DNA from 2 places in the Flavobacterium sp. Leaf359 genome. Region 1 is predicted to be linked to the other one. Evidence: riboswitches for the same ligand, from Rfam matches in the RefSeq annotation. Region 1 holds a riboswitch; the other holds the start of a gene.
What was found. Region 1 has a riboswitch for S-adenosylmethionine ahead of ASG38_RS10730 (PLP-dependent aspartate aminotransferase family protein). Riboswitches for the same ligand answer to the same signal wherever they lie in the genome.
Positions count from the first base shown of each region.

Region 2: linked by a shared signal. The riboswitch ahead of ASG38_RS14155 (homocysteine S-methyltransferase family protein) and the one ahead of ASG38_RS10730 (PLP-dependent aspartate aminotransferase family protein) in region 1 are both predicted to bind S-adenosylmethionine.

Region 1 covers NZ_LMPW01000012.1:514,264-522,259, forward strand. The annotation lists gene mnmA (tRNA 2-thiouridine(34) synthase MnmA) at 1-828, shown strand, start outside; gene ASG38_RS10725 (homoserine dehydrogenase) at 1,158-2,351, opposite strand; gene ASG38_RS10730 (PLP-dependent aspartate aminotransferase family protein) at 2,363-3,541, opposite strand; SAM riboswitch class I at 3,685-3,793, opposite strand; gene ASG38_RS10735 (VOC family protein) at 3,988-4,338, shown strand; gene ASG38_RS10740 (S8 family serine peptidase) at 4,342-5,955, shown strand; gene ASG38_RS10745 (nitronate monooxygenase family protein) at 5,999-6,937, shown strand; gene ASG38_RS10750 (carbonic anhydrase) at 7,146-7,778, opposite strand; gene ASG38_RS10755 (YbhB/YbcL family Raf kinase inhibitor-like protein) at 7,952-7,996, opposite strand, start outside.
Region 2 covers NZ_LMPW01000013.1:373,008-381,003, reverse strand. The annotation lists gene ASG38_RS14170 (RDD family protein) at 1-854, opposite strand, end outside; gene metF (methylenetetrahydrofolate reductase [NAD(P)H]) at 913-1,869, opposite strand; partial or broken gene metH (methionine synthase) at 2,005-4,692, opposite strand; gene ASG38_RS14155 (homocysteine S-methyltransferase family protein) at 4,711-5,709, opposite strand; SAM riboswitch class I at 5,871-5,974, opposite strand; gene ASG38_RS14150 (hypothetical protein) at 6,040-6,564, opposite strand; gene ASG38_RS14145 (OsmC family protein) at 6,670-7,092, opposite strand; partial or broken gene ASG38_RS14135 (T9SS-dependent choice-of-anchor J family protein) at 7,900-7,996, opposite strand, start outside.

The DNA.
Region 1 (7,996 bases):
GTGGCAACCGGACACTATTGCAGAAAAGGAGAAATTGAAGTGGATGGTAAGCCGGTATATCAATTACTCGCCGGGGTTGATGGTAATAAAGACCAATCCTATTTTCTTTGTCAGCTTTCACAGGAACAATTGGCCAAATCTTTATTTCCTATTGGAGAATTGACCAAACCTGAGGTTAGGGAAATTGCAGCCAAAATGGAACTGGTTACAGCAGAAAAGAAAGATTCGCAAGGATTATGTTTTATTGGGAAAGTACGCCTTCCGGAATTCCTGCAGCAAAAATTACAGCCAAAAGATGGATTGATTTTTGAAATCGGAGCCGATCAGGAAATCTATAAAAAAGAAAAAACGGAGTTTAATTCATTAAAGGAAGAACTTGCTCATGAAGCGGCATCCATTCCTTATGCCCCTGAAATGGGTAAAGTAGTTGGAAAACACCAGGGAGCCCATTATTTTACAAAAGGGCAACGTAAAGGACTGAATGTAGGCGGAACTGTAGAGCCTCTTTTCATTATTGAAACCGATGTAGAAAATAACATTATTTACACCGGACAAGGAAATCACCATCCGGGTCTTTATAAAAAAGCGCTCTTTGTAGAGCGTTCTGAAGTGCATTGGATACGGGAAGATTTGGCATTGAAAGACGGCGAAACAATGGAAGTAATGGCGAGAATCCGTTACAGGCAGCCATTGCAAAAAGCCACATTGCATCAGTTTGAAAACGGACTGTATGTTGCTTTTGAAGAAGCCCAGTCAGCCATTACAGAAGGACAATTTGTTTCCTGGCATTTAGGAGAAGAACTGATAGGTTCTGGGGTAATAGCCTAAGTTTCTGAGGTACTAAGCTCCTAAGGTGCTAAGTCTCGTGCTTTTGTATGCAAAAGAGAAATCATTGAAAACAGGCTTTTTGGAATTGCTTCCATTTCGTTCAGATTTCCCAAATCCGCGTAATTATTTTAATCCGTGTTCATCCGCGTTCTAAAATACGAAGTTGATTAATGAGGTGTTAAGGTTCTGAGGGACAAAGTTGCTAAGTTTTTTAGCGTAAACTTTTCGATTATTATAAAAAGTTATAACCTATCATAAAATAAAAACCCGACAATCACTTGTCGGGTTTTTTTGAACAAAATATATAACGAACAAAACTAAACAGCTAATTAAGCAATATCCAACAGCACAAAAGACTTGTCGATACTCTCATCAAAATGGATATTTCTTAGTTTTTCCAAAGAAATAGTACCTGTAATATAACCGGATTCATGATTCAGATAGGATTCGTCTATAGCAGAAAAATGTTTCTTTAAAGTAACCGCATCTTCTATCTGGTGCCTTAGGAAAACTTTCAGATTAACATCGTCAGACAGGCTGTAATCTTCCTGCTGCGCAATTTTTTTATACTCGTATTGATAATCATAGCTCAAAGCTGAAATATCGCTTAACACAGCCGAAGCCGTTGGATGTGCTCCGGCACCTTTGCCCACAAAAAACTGTTCGTCTGCAAAACTGGTTTTCGTAATCACACCATTAAAAACATCATCAACATTAAACAGACGGTCTGCAGAATCCACAAATTTCGGAATAACGAAAGCAGTAATGTTTCCGTCTGTATTTTTAAAAGCCTGCGCAACTAATTTGATTTTTAACCCTTTTTCACGGGCATATTTCAATTCCAATCCGCCAATATTATCAATCCCGATATTCAGGAGATTTTCAGGTCTGGCAATATATCCGAAAGAATGAGCCAAAAGAATCAACAGTTTGTATTTGGCATCAAAACCGCCGGTATCTAAAATAGGGTTGCTTTCTGCAAATCCTTTTTCCTGAGCTTCTTTTAAAGCTTCCTCATACGATAAGTTCTCCTTAAAAGTCTTGGTGAGTATATAATTGGTTGAACCATTCACAATACCCTGTATAGATTCCAAAAGGTCGTTATCATAGTATTCTTCTAAATTCCGGATAATAGGCATGCTGGCGCAACAGGCAGCTTCATAAAGTAAGGGCACCTTGTGTTTTCGTTGCAATTCCAATAATTCTTCAAAATGCTCTGCAATCATTTTTTTGTTGGCAGAAACTACTGCCTTTCCACTTTTTAAAGCGGTTTTAACGATTTCATAAGCCGCATCCGCATCGTCAATAAGTTCTACAATAACATTGATTTCCGGGTCGTTGAAAATATCATTTTTATCGAAAGTGAAGTTTTCGGCTGCAATTTCGCGTGGTTTGTTTTTATCCTTGACACAGATTTTTCTGATGTCTGCTTTTAACCCCGGTGTTTTCTGCAAAACCTCATACAATCCGAAACCCACACATCCGAATCCAAATAATCCTATATTTAATTTTTTTCTTGACATTGTTCGTGCAATTAATTTTTATGGAATTCAACAGTAGCATTTTCCTTCACAGCATTTTCCAATGCCTGTTTTATGTCGGCAATTAAATCATCAGCATCTTCCAAACCCACAGAAAGTCGGATTAGGCTGTCGGTCACGCCAGATTGGTATCTTTTTTCAGCAGGAATTGATTTATGAGTCATTTCACATGGAAGGCAACACAGGCTTTTCACACCACCTAAACTTTCAGCCAACTGGAATAATTTCGTTCCCGATACAATTCTTGAAGCCAGTTCCTTATCGTCAATAACCAAATCAAAAGTCACAACACCTCCAAAATATTTCTGCTGACTTTTGGCAATTTCATGATTGCGGTGGGTTTTCAAGCCCGGATAATAAACATTACGGACTAGTTTTTCAGTAGTCAGGAATTCGGCAATTTTTTGTGCATTTTCAGCATGCTGCCTGATTCTTAAATTAAGGGTTTCAATACCGCGAATAACCAGCCAGCTGTCAAACGGCCCTAAAATAGCACCGGAAGCATTCTGGATGAATTTAATTTTAGCGCCTAATTCTTCCGTAGCAGTAATGACCAGACCGGCTATCAGGTCACTGTGTCCTGAAATATATTTTGTAGCACTGTGAACAATTAAGTCGGCACCAAAATCAATTGGTTTTTGGGCGATAGGAGAGGCAAAGGTATTGTCTACGCAGAACAGGATGTTGTTTTCTTTTGCAATTTTTCCAATGGCACGCAAATCTGAAATCTTTAATGTTGGATTGGTCGGAGATTCAATCCATATCAGGGCTGTCTTGTCACTGATGGCATCAGCAACGTTCTTTGCATCGGTTGCATCAACATACGTTACCTGTATCCCGAATTTTTCATACACATGGGTAAACAGGCGGAAAGCACCTCCGTAAATATCATCTACGGCTATGATTTCGTCTCCGGCCGATAGTAATTTCACTACTGCATCTATCGCAGCTAATCCGCTGGAAAAAGCATAACCGTTGGTTCCGTTCTCCAGTTTGGCTACCAGGTCTTCAAGAACTTTTCGTGTAGGATTATTGCTTCTGGCATAGTCGAAACCTTTGTGAACGCCTGGAGCATCCTGAACAAAAGTAGAAGTCTGGTAAATTGGCACCGAAATGGAACCTGTTAGTTTATCAACCGGAATGTAGTTTAAAATTTGAGTTTGCTCTTTCATCTTGATTCGTTTTTAAGATTTAATATTTTTTGCTTTTAAAAAAATATTCGAAACCAGATATCGGAAAGGGCATAAAATAAAAATGCTCCTCCGATAAGTCAGAAGAGCAAATAATATCTCGAGTTATTATGTACTATTTTCTAAGCTTATCTTTCCCTGCCAAAGCAAGGGTTGAATGTGGCACCTTATCCTCAAAAGGACAGGTTGCCAAGACGTCATAGGGTCAATTCCCTCGGTCTTTCTGGATAAGAATAATCTTTTAAAGAACTTGGTTGCAAATTTAGAGTATAAATTTTTTAAAAACCTAATAAAAAATAAAATATTTTATATTTAATTGATTTTCAATGCATTGAATTAGATGTAAAGGGCTTTAAATAGTCAGCTTTAAAGTGTTTTATAAAATTTCATTTTCGTAAATTTGACATTCATATCTAAAAAATATTGATTTGAATTCAAAAATAACCCAAATTATTCCCCAGCTTCCTTCTTTAGACTTTGAAAAATCCAAACAATTTTATCAGGAAATTTTAGGCGGTAAATTAGTAGGTGAATATGAAGACCTTTTAATTTTTTTATGGGATGATAATGAAATACACCTTTGGAAATGCAATGAAAAAATAGTTCCGGAAAATTCAAGCTGCTACATTCGGGTAAATGATATTGAAGCTGTTTTTGAACGGTATAAAAAAATTCTTGGAGATAAGATAGCACTTAAAAACCAGCCTTGGGGAATGCGGGAGTTTTATATTATTGACGATAGCGGCAATTTGTTTAAGTTTGGACAGCCAATTCAATAACTTATGAAAAAAATTACTTTTTTAATAGTCTTGTTGTCAGGTTTCTGGGCTGTGGCTCAGGAAGATGCCTGGGTTTATTTTACAGATAAGCCCGATGCCGCCCACTACATGGCAAACCCACTGGAGATGCTTTCGCAGCGAGCACTTGACAGAAGAACAAGACAGAATATTGCATTAGACGAAAAGGATGTCCCTATTTCCGTATCGTATATTAATCAGGTGACGGCTTCGGCAGGAATTACAGTCAAAGCCAAATCAAAATGGATGAATGCATTGCATATCAGGGGTACGGTAGAAGCCATTCAAAACCTCGAAACCCTCACTTTTGTCGACCATATCCAGTTTGCTAATCCAACTTTGAATACTGCGGGCCGTGCCATGCGTCAGTCGCAATTGGCAAATGGGAATAAAAATTTAGAAACTCAGGTAAGTTTCGGATATGGAACATCGGCCAACCAGATTCAGATGCTAAAAGGCAATCTGTTACACCAGCAGGATTTTACCGGAAACGGAAAAATAATCGCTGTTATGGATGCCGGTTTTCCCAATGTAAATACTGCCCAACCTTTCCAACGACTTATTACCAATAATAAAATTTTAGGTGGTTACGATTTTGTAAACAGAAATACGAATTTTTATACAGGTGGAACACACGGTACCTTAGTACTTGCAACTATGGGCGGTTATGTTGAAAATCAATTAGTTGGAACCGGGCCGGATGCTTCGTATTATCTTTTTATAACAGAGGATATTTTGGATGAAAATCCGGTTGAGGAATCCTATTGGGTTGAAGCTGCTGAAATGGCAGACAGCCTTGGTGTTGATATCATTAATACTTCGCTGGGATATTTCATATATAACAACCCGGGTTATAGTTATGAATATGCTGACATGAATGGCACAACAGCCTTTATTTCACGTGGTGCAGATATTGCCTTTTCAAAGGGAATGATTTGTGTTGTTTCGGCAGGCAATTCAGGAGCAGGGGCTAATCCTAATATTTCGGCGCCGGCGGATGCGGTTAATGCGCTGGCGGTAGGTGCTGTAGCGCCGGATAGTAGTTATGCCGGTTTCAGCTCTATCGGGCCTTCATTTGATGGCAGGGTAAAACCTGATATAATGGCACAAGGGCAGCAGGCTGTGGTTTCTGATACATTCGGAAATATTGTTACTGCTAACGGAACCTCTTTTTCGTCGCCTATAATTTCAGGTATGGTAGCTTGTTTATGGCAGGCTTTTCCAGATAAAACAAATGTGGAAATTATACAGCTAATAAAACAGTCGGCCCATTTATATAATACGCCCAACAATCAATTTGGTTATGGGATTCCGGATTTTAGCAGGGCATTAGCTAATGCTTTAGATACTCCTGTTTTTTCTGAAAACTCATTTTTAGTATATCCAAACCCGGCTAATTCTGTTGTCAATCTTGTCATTCCGGAATCTTATGAAGAAGTCCGGATTTTTATTTACAACCAGTTAGGACAAGAAATAATGAATAGTAAAATTAAAAGAGAAAACCCGGTTTTTTCTGTAGAAAACCTGCAATCGGGTATCTATTGGTATAAAATCAAAGCAGGCAATAATTATAAAACAGGAAAATTGGCTGTTAAATAGTATCTTTAAAAACAAAACAAATAATAAACCATAACTAAATTAAATGAATAAGATTACACAGCTTTTCAATATTCAGTATCCAATAGTTCAGGGTGGCATGATATGGAACAGCGGTTATAAGTTAGCAAGTGCGGTTAGTAATGCCGGAGGCTTGGGATTAATAGGAGCAGGGTCAATGTATCCGGATGTCCTTCGGGAGCACATCCAGAAATGTAAAAAGGCGACAGATAAGCCTTTTGGTGTCAACGTTCCGATGCTCTATCCGAATATTGAAGAAATCATGAATATTATTGTAGAAGAAGGCGTAAAAATCGTTTTTACTTCTGCAGGAAATCCTAAAACATGGACTGCTTTTTTAAAAGAAAAAGGAATTACAGTCGTTCATGTTGTCAGCAGTTCAAAATTTGCCCTGAAAGCGCAGGAAGCAGGTGTTGATGCTGTTGTTGCTGAAGGTTTTGAGGCAGGCGGACATAATGGAAGGGAAGAAACGACTACATTAACTCTCATTCCGATGGTTCGCGAAAAAATACAAATTCCATTGATAGCTGCAGGAGGAATTGCAACCGGAAGAGGAATGCTGGCGGCGATGGTTTTGGGTGCCGATGGCGTTCAGGTAGGAAGCCGTTTTGCCGCATCAATTGAAAGTTCGTCCCATGCTGATTTTAAACAGACAATTGTTGATTTGGAAGAAGGCGGAACCCAGGTGACTTTGAAAGAACTGGCACCGGTACGACTAATCAAAAATAAATTCTATCAGGATATTCAGGAGCTTTACGCCAAATGTCCGACTACAGATGATTTGAAAGTTTTGTTGGGAAGAGCCCGCGCTAAAAGAGGAATGTTTGAAGGCGATTTAGTGGAAGGCGAACTTGAAATTGGCCAAATTTCAGGACTGATTCACGATATAAAACCCGTAAAAGAAATTGTCGAGAATATGGTTTCAGAATTTGAAAAAGCAAAACAGGAAGCTGTTTCTTTATAAAAGAATCCCTTTGCAGAGCAAAGGGATTCTTTTTTAATTGATTATCTGAACTTTACACCAAAAAATAAACCCAGGTTTATGTTTTCTTTCTTTGCGGCTCTGCGCCTTTGCGTGAAATAGTTGCTCGCAAAGACGCAGAGCCGCAAAGTTTAATAGTAGAATCGTTAAAAGTTACCTTTTTGCCATAACTTCCCGATAGTCATTGTTTTTAATCATGACCAAGATTATAGATCTCCATGATGTTTTTCATGATGCGGTCAATATCCAGTTTCAGGTCAATCAGTTTTCCGGAGTGAATGTCAAAAACCCAACCGTGAATCTGAAGCCCTCTTTCGTTGTATGCTTTTTGCACTTCGGCAGTTTTAACCAAATTAACACACTGCTCCTGTACATTTAATTCAACCAGCCTGTTGTATTTTGCAGTTTCATCTTCAATAGCATTCAGTTCATTTTTATGCAGTCTGTATACATCGCGTATATTTCGAAGCCAAGGATTGAGTACACCCAAATCTTCAGCCTGCATGGCTGCTTTTACTCCTCCGCAGAAGTAATGCCCGCAAACCACAACATGGTTGACATGCAAGTAATTCACGGCATAATTCAATACAGACATTACGTTAAGGTCAATACTGATTACCATATTGGCGATATTTCTATGTACAAAAACTTCTCCGGGAGAAACACCCATCAAATCTTCTGCAGTAACACGACTGTCAGAACATCCAATGTAGAGAATATCCGGATTTTGTCCCTTTGATAAGTTTATGAAATAGTCCGGATCTTTTTGCAATTTTTCAGCAATCCATTTTTCATTATTTCGGAATACTTTTTCTAGTTCCATAGTATACGATATAGTTGGAAGATTTTTATAGGATAAAGATAATCAATTAACATAAATCCGAAAAAAAAAGTCACGTTTCAAAAAACATTCCTGAATATAAATTGGCTGGATAACCCGAATAAAACGGTGCTGTCCCGATTGTTGCAACAGCACCTTTATATCACAATCAGATTTTATCTTTTATAATAAGCCACTATACTTGCTTTTGCCAATGTCTG
Region 2 (7,996 bases), on a different contig from region 1:
CTTACGGGTGGTTTATTCCCTTCCTCATCTGTAACTCGGGTTTCCGTAAGCATTTTTGCGGAGGTTACTCCTAAAACGGATTCAAAAATGGCATAATAGAACACCCTGAAAAAGGCAAAAATTATAATAAAAGCTACTCTATCACCTAATCCATTTTGTAAGGCAGATACAAAAGTCTGTAACTTCTCTGTTCTGATGAAGAATTCGAATGAGGCAGAAAATACAAGAATCATTATGAAGTCATCCATAATCAGATGGAAAAATCTTCTCCAACGTCCGGCCTCAACCAGAGTAACACTGGTATGTGTTTCATAGGTTCTTTCAATGGTTTCGAATGTTTTTCCCATTTCAATGTACTTGAGTATTGAAAAAGCGAGGTAAGCATAGAAAGCCATAACAACGTAGTCCATGAACCATAATACATATAGGAAAACGCCCAAAGAATTTGTTGTATTTTCCATTAAAACAATGGAAAAAAGACCCAAAATAAAAGAAGAAACTTTTGTTATGAATATTACAGAATAAACAAAGCGTAGCAATCTTGTTTCTTTGGCTTTACTTCTCAAATAGAACACCGCCCCTAAAATCAGCAAAACATAAAAAAATGCATTTAACAGATTGTAATGCATATACATGCCGTCACCTGTTCCTAACTTGAACGTATAAAAATCTTCCAGATCAAAAATGGTAAGATGAATTGACTGGAAAATGTATTTTATGAAGCCAATTGTATATACCATTTCCTTTGAAGCGGTATTGTAGTCAATTGTAAGCATGGGAATAAAAATTCCCAGAATGGCAATTACAATAGAAAACCAGGCGATTTTTTCTTGAGACAGGTATTTTTGCAGCATACAAAACTTTTTATAAGACTCAAAAATAACCAATTAAAACAATCTTGCAAGACCTAATTTAGAATACCTCTCTGGCTATTGCCTTAATATTTTCCGACTTCCCCATTGAATAATAATGCAAAACGGGTATTCCCTCTTTAATTAACTCCTTACTTTGGCTAATGCACCATTCTATACCTATTTGCTTCACAGCATCCGCATCCTTAGCCCGTACGATAGCCATAATAAGTTCGTCCGGAATATCGACCTTAAAACGATGTGGCACCAGATTCAATTGTTTTTTGGTTGAAATAGGTTTTAATCCCGGAATGATAGGAACCGTGATGCCTTCTTTTCTGCATTTGGCAACAAAGTCGAAGAATTTTTTGTTGTCAAAAAACATCTGGGTAATGATGTAGGACGCCCCGTTTTTTATTTTCTGTTTCAGAAAATAGATATCGCTATCCAAACTTGGTGCTTCCATGTGTTTTTCAGGATATCCGGCTACACCAATACAGAAATTTGTGGATGAAGAATTTTGCAATTCGTCATCCAGATAAATACCCTTATTGAGGTTGGTAATCTGTGTTACAAGTTCAGAAGCATAATGGTTTCCTTCTTTTTCCGGCTTGAAATAGGTTTCATTTTTTACGGCATCACCACGCAAGGCAACCACATTTTGGATTCCGAGAAAGTCCAAATCAATTAAGAAATTTTCCGTGTCTTCCTTTGTAAATCCGCCACAAAGAATATGCGGAATCGCATCAACCTGGTATTTGTTTTGTATTGCCGAACAAATACCAACTGTTCCCGGTCGTTTCTTTACAATCTTTTTTTCCAATAAACCGCTGGGCAATTCTTTGTATTCATACTCCTCACGATGATAGGTCACGTCAATAAAAGGCGGTTTGAATTCCATTAACGGGTCAATGCTATCAAAAATTGACTGGATATTTTGCCCTTTTAATGGCGGTAGTATTTCGAAAGAAAAAAGCGATTTGCCATTGGCTTTTTCTATATGTTCTGTTACTTTCATTTGTTTTTGATTTCAGATTTTAGATTTCTGATCTTAAATTTTTGATTTCAGATTTTTGATTTTTGACTTGACGACTTGATGACTTGATGACTTGATGACTTGATGACTTTGCGACTTGATGACTTTACAACTAATTTAATCTGCGATGTTTGGGTTTAGCCATTTTTCGGCATATTCATAGGAAACATTCCTGCGTTTTGCATAGTCTTCGACCTGATCTTTTTTAATTTTTCCCAGTCCGAAGTATTTGCTTTCTGGGTGTCCGAAATAATAACCGGAAACCGAAGATGCCGGCCACATCGCCATACTTTCGGTTAAAGTCACGCCAATATTTTCTTCTACGTTTAATAATTTCCAGATAGTGGGTTTTTCCAAGTGATCCGGGCAAGCAGGATATCCTGGTGCCGGGCGGATTCCTTTGTATTCTTCTTTAATCAGGGCTTCATTGCTTAATACTTCGTCAGAAGCATATCCCCAGATTTCTTTCCTTATTTTTTCATGTAAATATTCGGCAAAAGCCTCGGCAAAACGATCGCCCAATGCTTTGACCATAATGGAATTATAATCATCGAGATTTTTTTCGAATTCCGCCGCTTTTTCATCTACTCCAAAACCTGTCGTTACGCAAAATGCTCCTATATAATCTGTAATTCCGGAATCTTTTGGCGCTATAAAATCAGACAGGGCAATATTGGGTGCTCCTTTTGTTTTTGCAGACTGCTGTCTTAAAGTCAGGAAAGTTTGCAGAAGCTTTCCATTTTCATCCCGTAATTCAATATCATCATCATTGATTTGGTTGGCAGGAAATATTGCATACACGCCTTTTGCTTCTAACCAGTTTTCCTGTATAATCTGGCGCAACATGTCCTGAGCATCCGCAAACAACACTTTAGCTTGTTCGCCAACAATTTCATCTTTTAGTATTTCCGGAAATTTTCCATGCAGGTCCCATGTTCTAAAAAATGGTGTCCAATCGATATAATCGACCAATTCTCCTAATTTTACATCGATGACTTTTGTTCCTATAGTGTTTGGTTTTGCCGGAGTGAAATTAGTCCAGTCCAATTGCAGCTTATTTTTTCTGGCTTCCTCTATGCTTAAGAAGTTTTTATCACGGCTCCGACTTAGGTAACCTTCGCGAAGCTCATCATATTCCATACGCAGGCTCTTGAAATATTCCTGATTGGTATTCTTATTTATGAGATTTCCGGCTACAGTAACAGCACGCGAAGCATCGTTGACATGAACTACTGTTTCCCTATATTCCGGAGCAATCTTTACGGCTGTATGTGCTCTTGAAGTGGTTGCTCCACCAATCATTATTGGAATTTTGACATTCTGCCTGTCCATCTGTTTTGCCAGATAGACCATTTCATCCAGAGAAGGCGTGATTAATCCGCTTAGTCCTATTATATCTACATTTTCCTCAATGGCTGTCTGAATAATTTTCTCGGATGGTACCATGACACCAAGGTCAATGATTTCATAGTTATTACAAGCCAAAACCACCGCCACTATGTTTTTCCCTATGTCATGAACATCACCTTTTACGGTTGCCATCAAAACCTTTCCGGCTGAACTGGAACTTCCGTCTTTTTCCGCTTCAATATATGGCAACAGATAAGCAACCGCCTTTTTCATGACACGTGCTGATTTTACTACTTGCGGCAAAAACATTTTCCCGCTTCCGAATAAATCTCCTACTACATTCATTCCTGTCATTAGATTGATTTCTATGACTTCAATAGGCCTTGTAGCCAATTGTCTGGCTTCTTCAATATCAGCATCAATAAATTCATCAACTCCTCTCACCAAAGCGTGTGTCAATCTTTCCTGAAGTGGAAGCGAACGCCATTCCTGTGACTGCTTTTCTGAAACTTCTTTTGTATCTCCTTTTATATTTTCTGCAAATGCCAAAAGTCTTTCTGTGGCATCATCTCTCCTGTCAAGCAAGACATCTTCAACATATTCCAGCAAATCTTTGGGAATCTGGTCATAGATTTCCAACATTTCCGGATTTACGATTCCCATAGTCATACCGTGATTGACAGCATGGTACAAAAACGCCGAATGCATTGCTTCACGTACCCTGTCGTTACCGCGGAATGAGAATGAAACATTGCTTACACCACCGCTGACACTTGCATAGGGAAGATTTTCCTTAATCCATCTGGTAGCCCTGAAGAAATCTACTGCATTCCGGCGGTGTTCTTCCATTCCGGTTGCAACGGGAAAAATATTCGGGTCAAAAATGATGTCTTCTGCCGGAAAACCTACCTTGTTTACCAAAACATCATACGAACGCTTACAGATTTCTATCCTTCTTTCATAGGTGTCTGCCTGTCCTGTCTCGTCAAAAGCCATAACAATGACTGCTGCACCATATTTTTTTATCAGTTTTGCCTGACGAATAAAATTTTCTTCTCCTTCTTTTAGACTGATAGAATTGACAACACTTTTCCCCTGGGCTACTTTTAGTCCTGCTTCGATAATTTCCCATTTTGAACTGTCAATCATTATCGGAACGCGGGAAATATCTGGTTCAGAAGCTATCAGATTCAGGAAAATTGTCATGGCGCGAACGCCGTCAAGCATTCCCTCATCCATATTAATGTCAATAATCTGTGCGCCTCCTTCTACCTGAGCCCTGGCAATATCCAATGCTTCTTCGTATTTTTCTTCTTTTATCAGGCGTAAAAATTTTCGGGAACCGGTAACATTCGTACGTTCTCCTACGTTTACAAAAATGCTTTCGGGTGTTATGATTAAAGGTTCGAGACCTGATAATCTTAAGTATTTTTTACAATCGACATCTGCCATTTTCTTATTCTTTTCTACAGTCTAAACCGGTTCTACAATTCTGGGTGAATATTCTTTTGCTACTTCTGCAATCAGGCGGATATGTTCCGGGGTTGTTCCGCAACATCCTCCAATTATGTTAATGAGATTATCTTCGAGATATTCCCGAATCAAAACCTGCATAGCTTCCGGTGTCTGGTCATATTGCCCAAAAGCATTGGGCAAACCTGCATTGGGATGTGCCGAAACATTGAATGTGGTATTATGCGAAAGTCGTTGTAAATAAGGTTTTAACTGGTCTGCTCCTAAAGCACAATTAAATCCTACGCTCAATAGCGGAATGTGAGAAATGGAAATCAGGAATGCTTCTACGGTCTGGCCGGAGAGTGTTCTTCCTGAAGCATCTGTTATCGTGCCGGAAACCATGACCGGAATATCTATATTTCTTTCTTCTTTGACTTCTTCAATGGCAAACAGTGCTGCTTTTGCATTCAGGGTATCAAATATGGTTTCTACCAGCAGAATATCGGAACCTCCATCAATCAGGGCTTCGACCTGCTGTTTATAGGCAATGCGTAATTCATCAAAGGTCACGGCACGGAAACCGGGGTCATTTACATCCGGAGACATGCTTGCCGTTCTGTTAGTAGGTCCTATAGAACCCGCCACGAAACGTGGTTTATCCGGATTTTTTGCCGTAAACTCATCTGCTATTTCTCGGGCCAGTCTGGCCGATTCATAGTTTAATTCATAAACCAAATCTTCCAAATGATAGTCTGCCATACCTATGGTTGTTCCTGAAAAGGTATTGGTTTCTACAATATCTGCTCCGGCTTCAAAATATTGGCGGTGGACTTCCTGTATTGCTTTTGGCTGGGTTAATGAAAGGAGGTCGTTATTGCCTTTCAGCAGATGCGGAAATTCTTTGAATCTTTCACCACGGAAATCTTCTTCCGAAAAATTATACCGCTGGAGCATGGTTCCCATTGCTCCGTCAAGGATGAGAATTCTTTCTTTGATAGCTTTGTGTATGCCTGACATTTTTTACTATTATTAGATTATTCAAGATTCTGATGAATCTAAAAGTCCTAATGTATTTTTCAAAAATCGATGGCATAGAAAAAACAATCCCAGGCCATGAATGGTTGAAAAAAGTATCGATATGTTGTCAGGAAAAGGGAGAAAAAAAGTAGATTTTTCGTGTGTTATCTATCCAATAATATGGTAGAATGTAGCACCTTCTTTAAAGCTTAAAGGGTTGCTAAGGCTTCATCGGGTCTAATCCCTCCGCCTTTCGTGATAACAATCAATATTTTTAAGAACACTGCAAAGTAATGCAATATGTTTGGTTTTTGCAATAGTTTGCAGAAATTATACCGCTATCCTAAAATTTTGTTTGGCTGCAATTTTTAGAATTTGTTCAAGCAGTTTCGGGGAAAGATGCTTCTCATTTGGGTTTACGAAGACAAAATCTTTTTCCGTTTTTTTGATACTGTTGTTTAATGCCATTTTGAAATCTGCCGAAAATGCCTGCACCAATGGATTAGCACTAATGATATCAAAATCATTCTGGAGCAGGTCGAAATAATCAGGAAGGATGTCTTCTGTATTTGAGGTATCGACAGCAATAAGATTTTCGAGTTCGTTTTCCTGAACAAAATTAATTATATCTGCTATTTTGAAAGGAACGGCAAATTGGATAAAATTGGCTTCCCAGGAATTTCTTACTGTTGGTTTTTCAAAGAAGGCTACGGTGGAATTGGTTATTACCGGCAATCTCAAATCAAGATTGTTATTTTCAAGGAGTGATTCCTGATTGGAAAGCACCTCAGTTATGAGAGAACTCCCTGTCTCTTCTATTCCGAAGAGAATGATATTTATTTTTTTAACTGACATGGTTCTGAAGATTTTTGATTAAAAGAACTGCTTTTGACTGGCAATCAAAAGCAGTCTTTCAACAAACAAACAAATAAAACAAACTAAACAAATGCGATTTATGCTTTATGCTGCATAATTATATTCTTTGTATAAAATCAGCTCGACCGGTGTTGAATTGACCAGGTTGTCGTAAACCGGACTTTTTTGCTGTACTAATTTTAACCACTTCTGGAGTACCTGAAGCGAAGTATCTGTTGTTGGCTTTAGCACGATTTCGATTTTGCTGAAGCCTACTCTTTCTTCCTGACTTATAACTCCGGTTATTTCTACCTGTAACGACTTTAGGTTGATGCCTAACTCTGAAGCTACCTGCTGGCTCACCGCATTGACACATCCTGCGAATCCTGCAAGTATATATTCAAACGGACTTGGCCCTTCCAGTTCCGGAAATTTTTCATTCCTGCTTATTCTGACATCAGAATTTTGTGTTTTCACTACGAATTGCTCATTATTTCTTGAGTATCCTAATACATTTATTGCTTTCATATTTTTTATTTTTTTTTGAGATTTATAATTGAGACTTAAAACAAAAAAGTCCTTTTGGACGGTTTACCAAAAGGACTTCACACTTGAATATATAAAGAGATTACGTCATTCGCTTTTGGCAATGGAGTTTTAGGTGGCAATACATCCACATATGTTTTTTACAAATAATCGTTGTTATCGTGTTCATTTTTATTTTATTTTCTCAAAGAATTATTTTCAAAAAAAAAGCCCCTGTAATTCAACAGAGGCTTTTTTTGCTATATATTTTAAAAAACTTAAAATTTGGCAATAGTACCTCCTGCGGAAATTTTCCACATCTTGCAGTACGTATGACAAATAATAGTTCTCATTTTTATTTCTTTTTGATGGTACAAACTTCAGAACTATTTTTGGATTGACAATGCACAAAATAAAAATTTAACATTTATTTTATTTTCAAACAAAAAAACTGATGTTTTATAAAGAGAGGCGTACAATAAAAAATTATACTAATAATCAGCACTTTAACTTTAAAAAATAGTGCTGCTGTATTAGTTAAGAAAAACTTTTATCACAATATTGTTTATATAGCCTTTTTGATATTTGGCACCAAAACCATTAAAAAAACAAAAAAGCCTACTTAAAAAAGCAGGCTCTTTCGAAGTATGATTTTGATTAATAGCCTCTTGCAAGCAAAAGCATTCTCATAAAAAATTTAGTTAATACGTACCGAATATAACAAAAAAAGGAATTATTTCACAATTTCAATTTAGTTAAAAAATCGGCCTGATAAAAAACTACCCTTTTTTATATATCCATTAAACAATATTAGTTCTTCACTACTTTTGTAGTACCCGTACCGGAATCAGTCTGTATGTTCAGGAAATAAACTCCGGAAGTCAATTCAGAAATATTAATTTGTGTT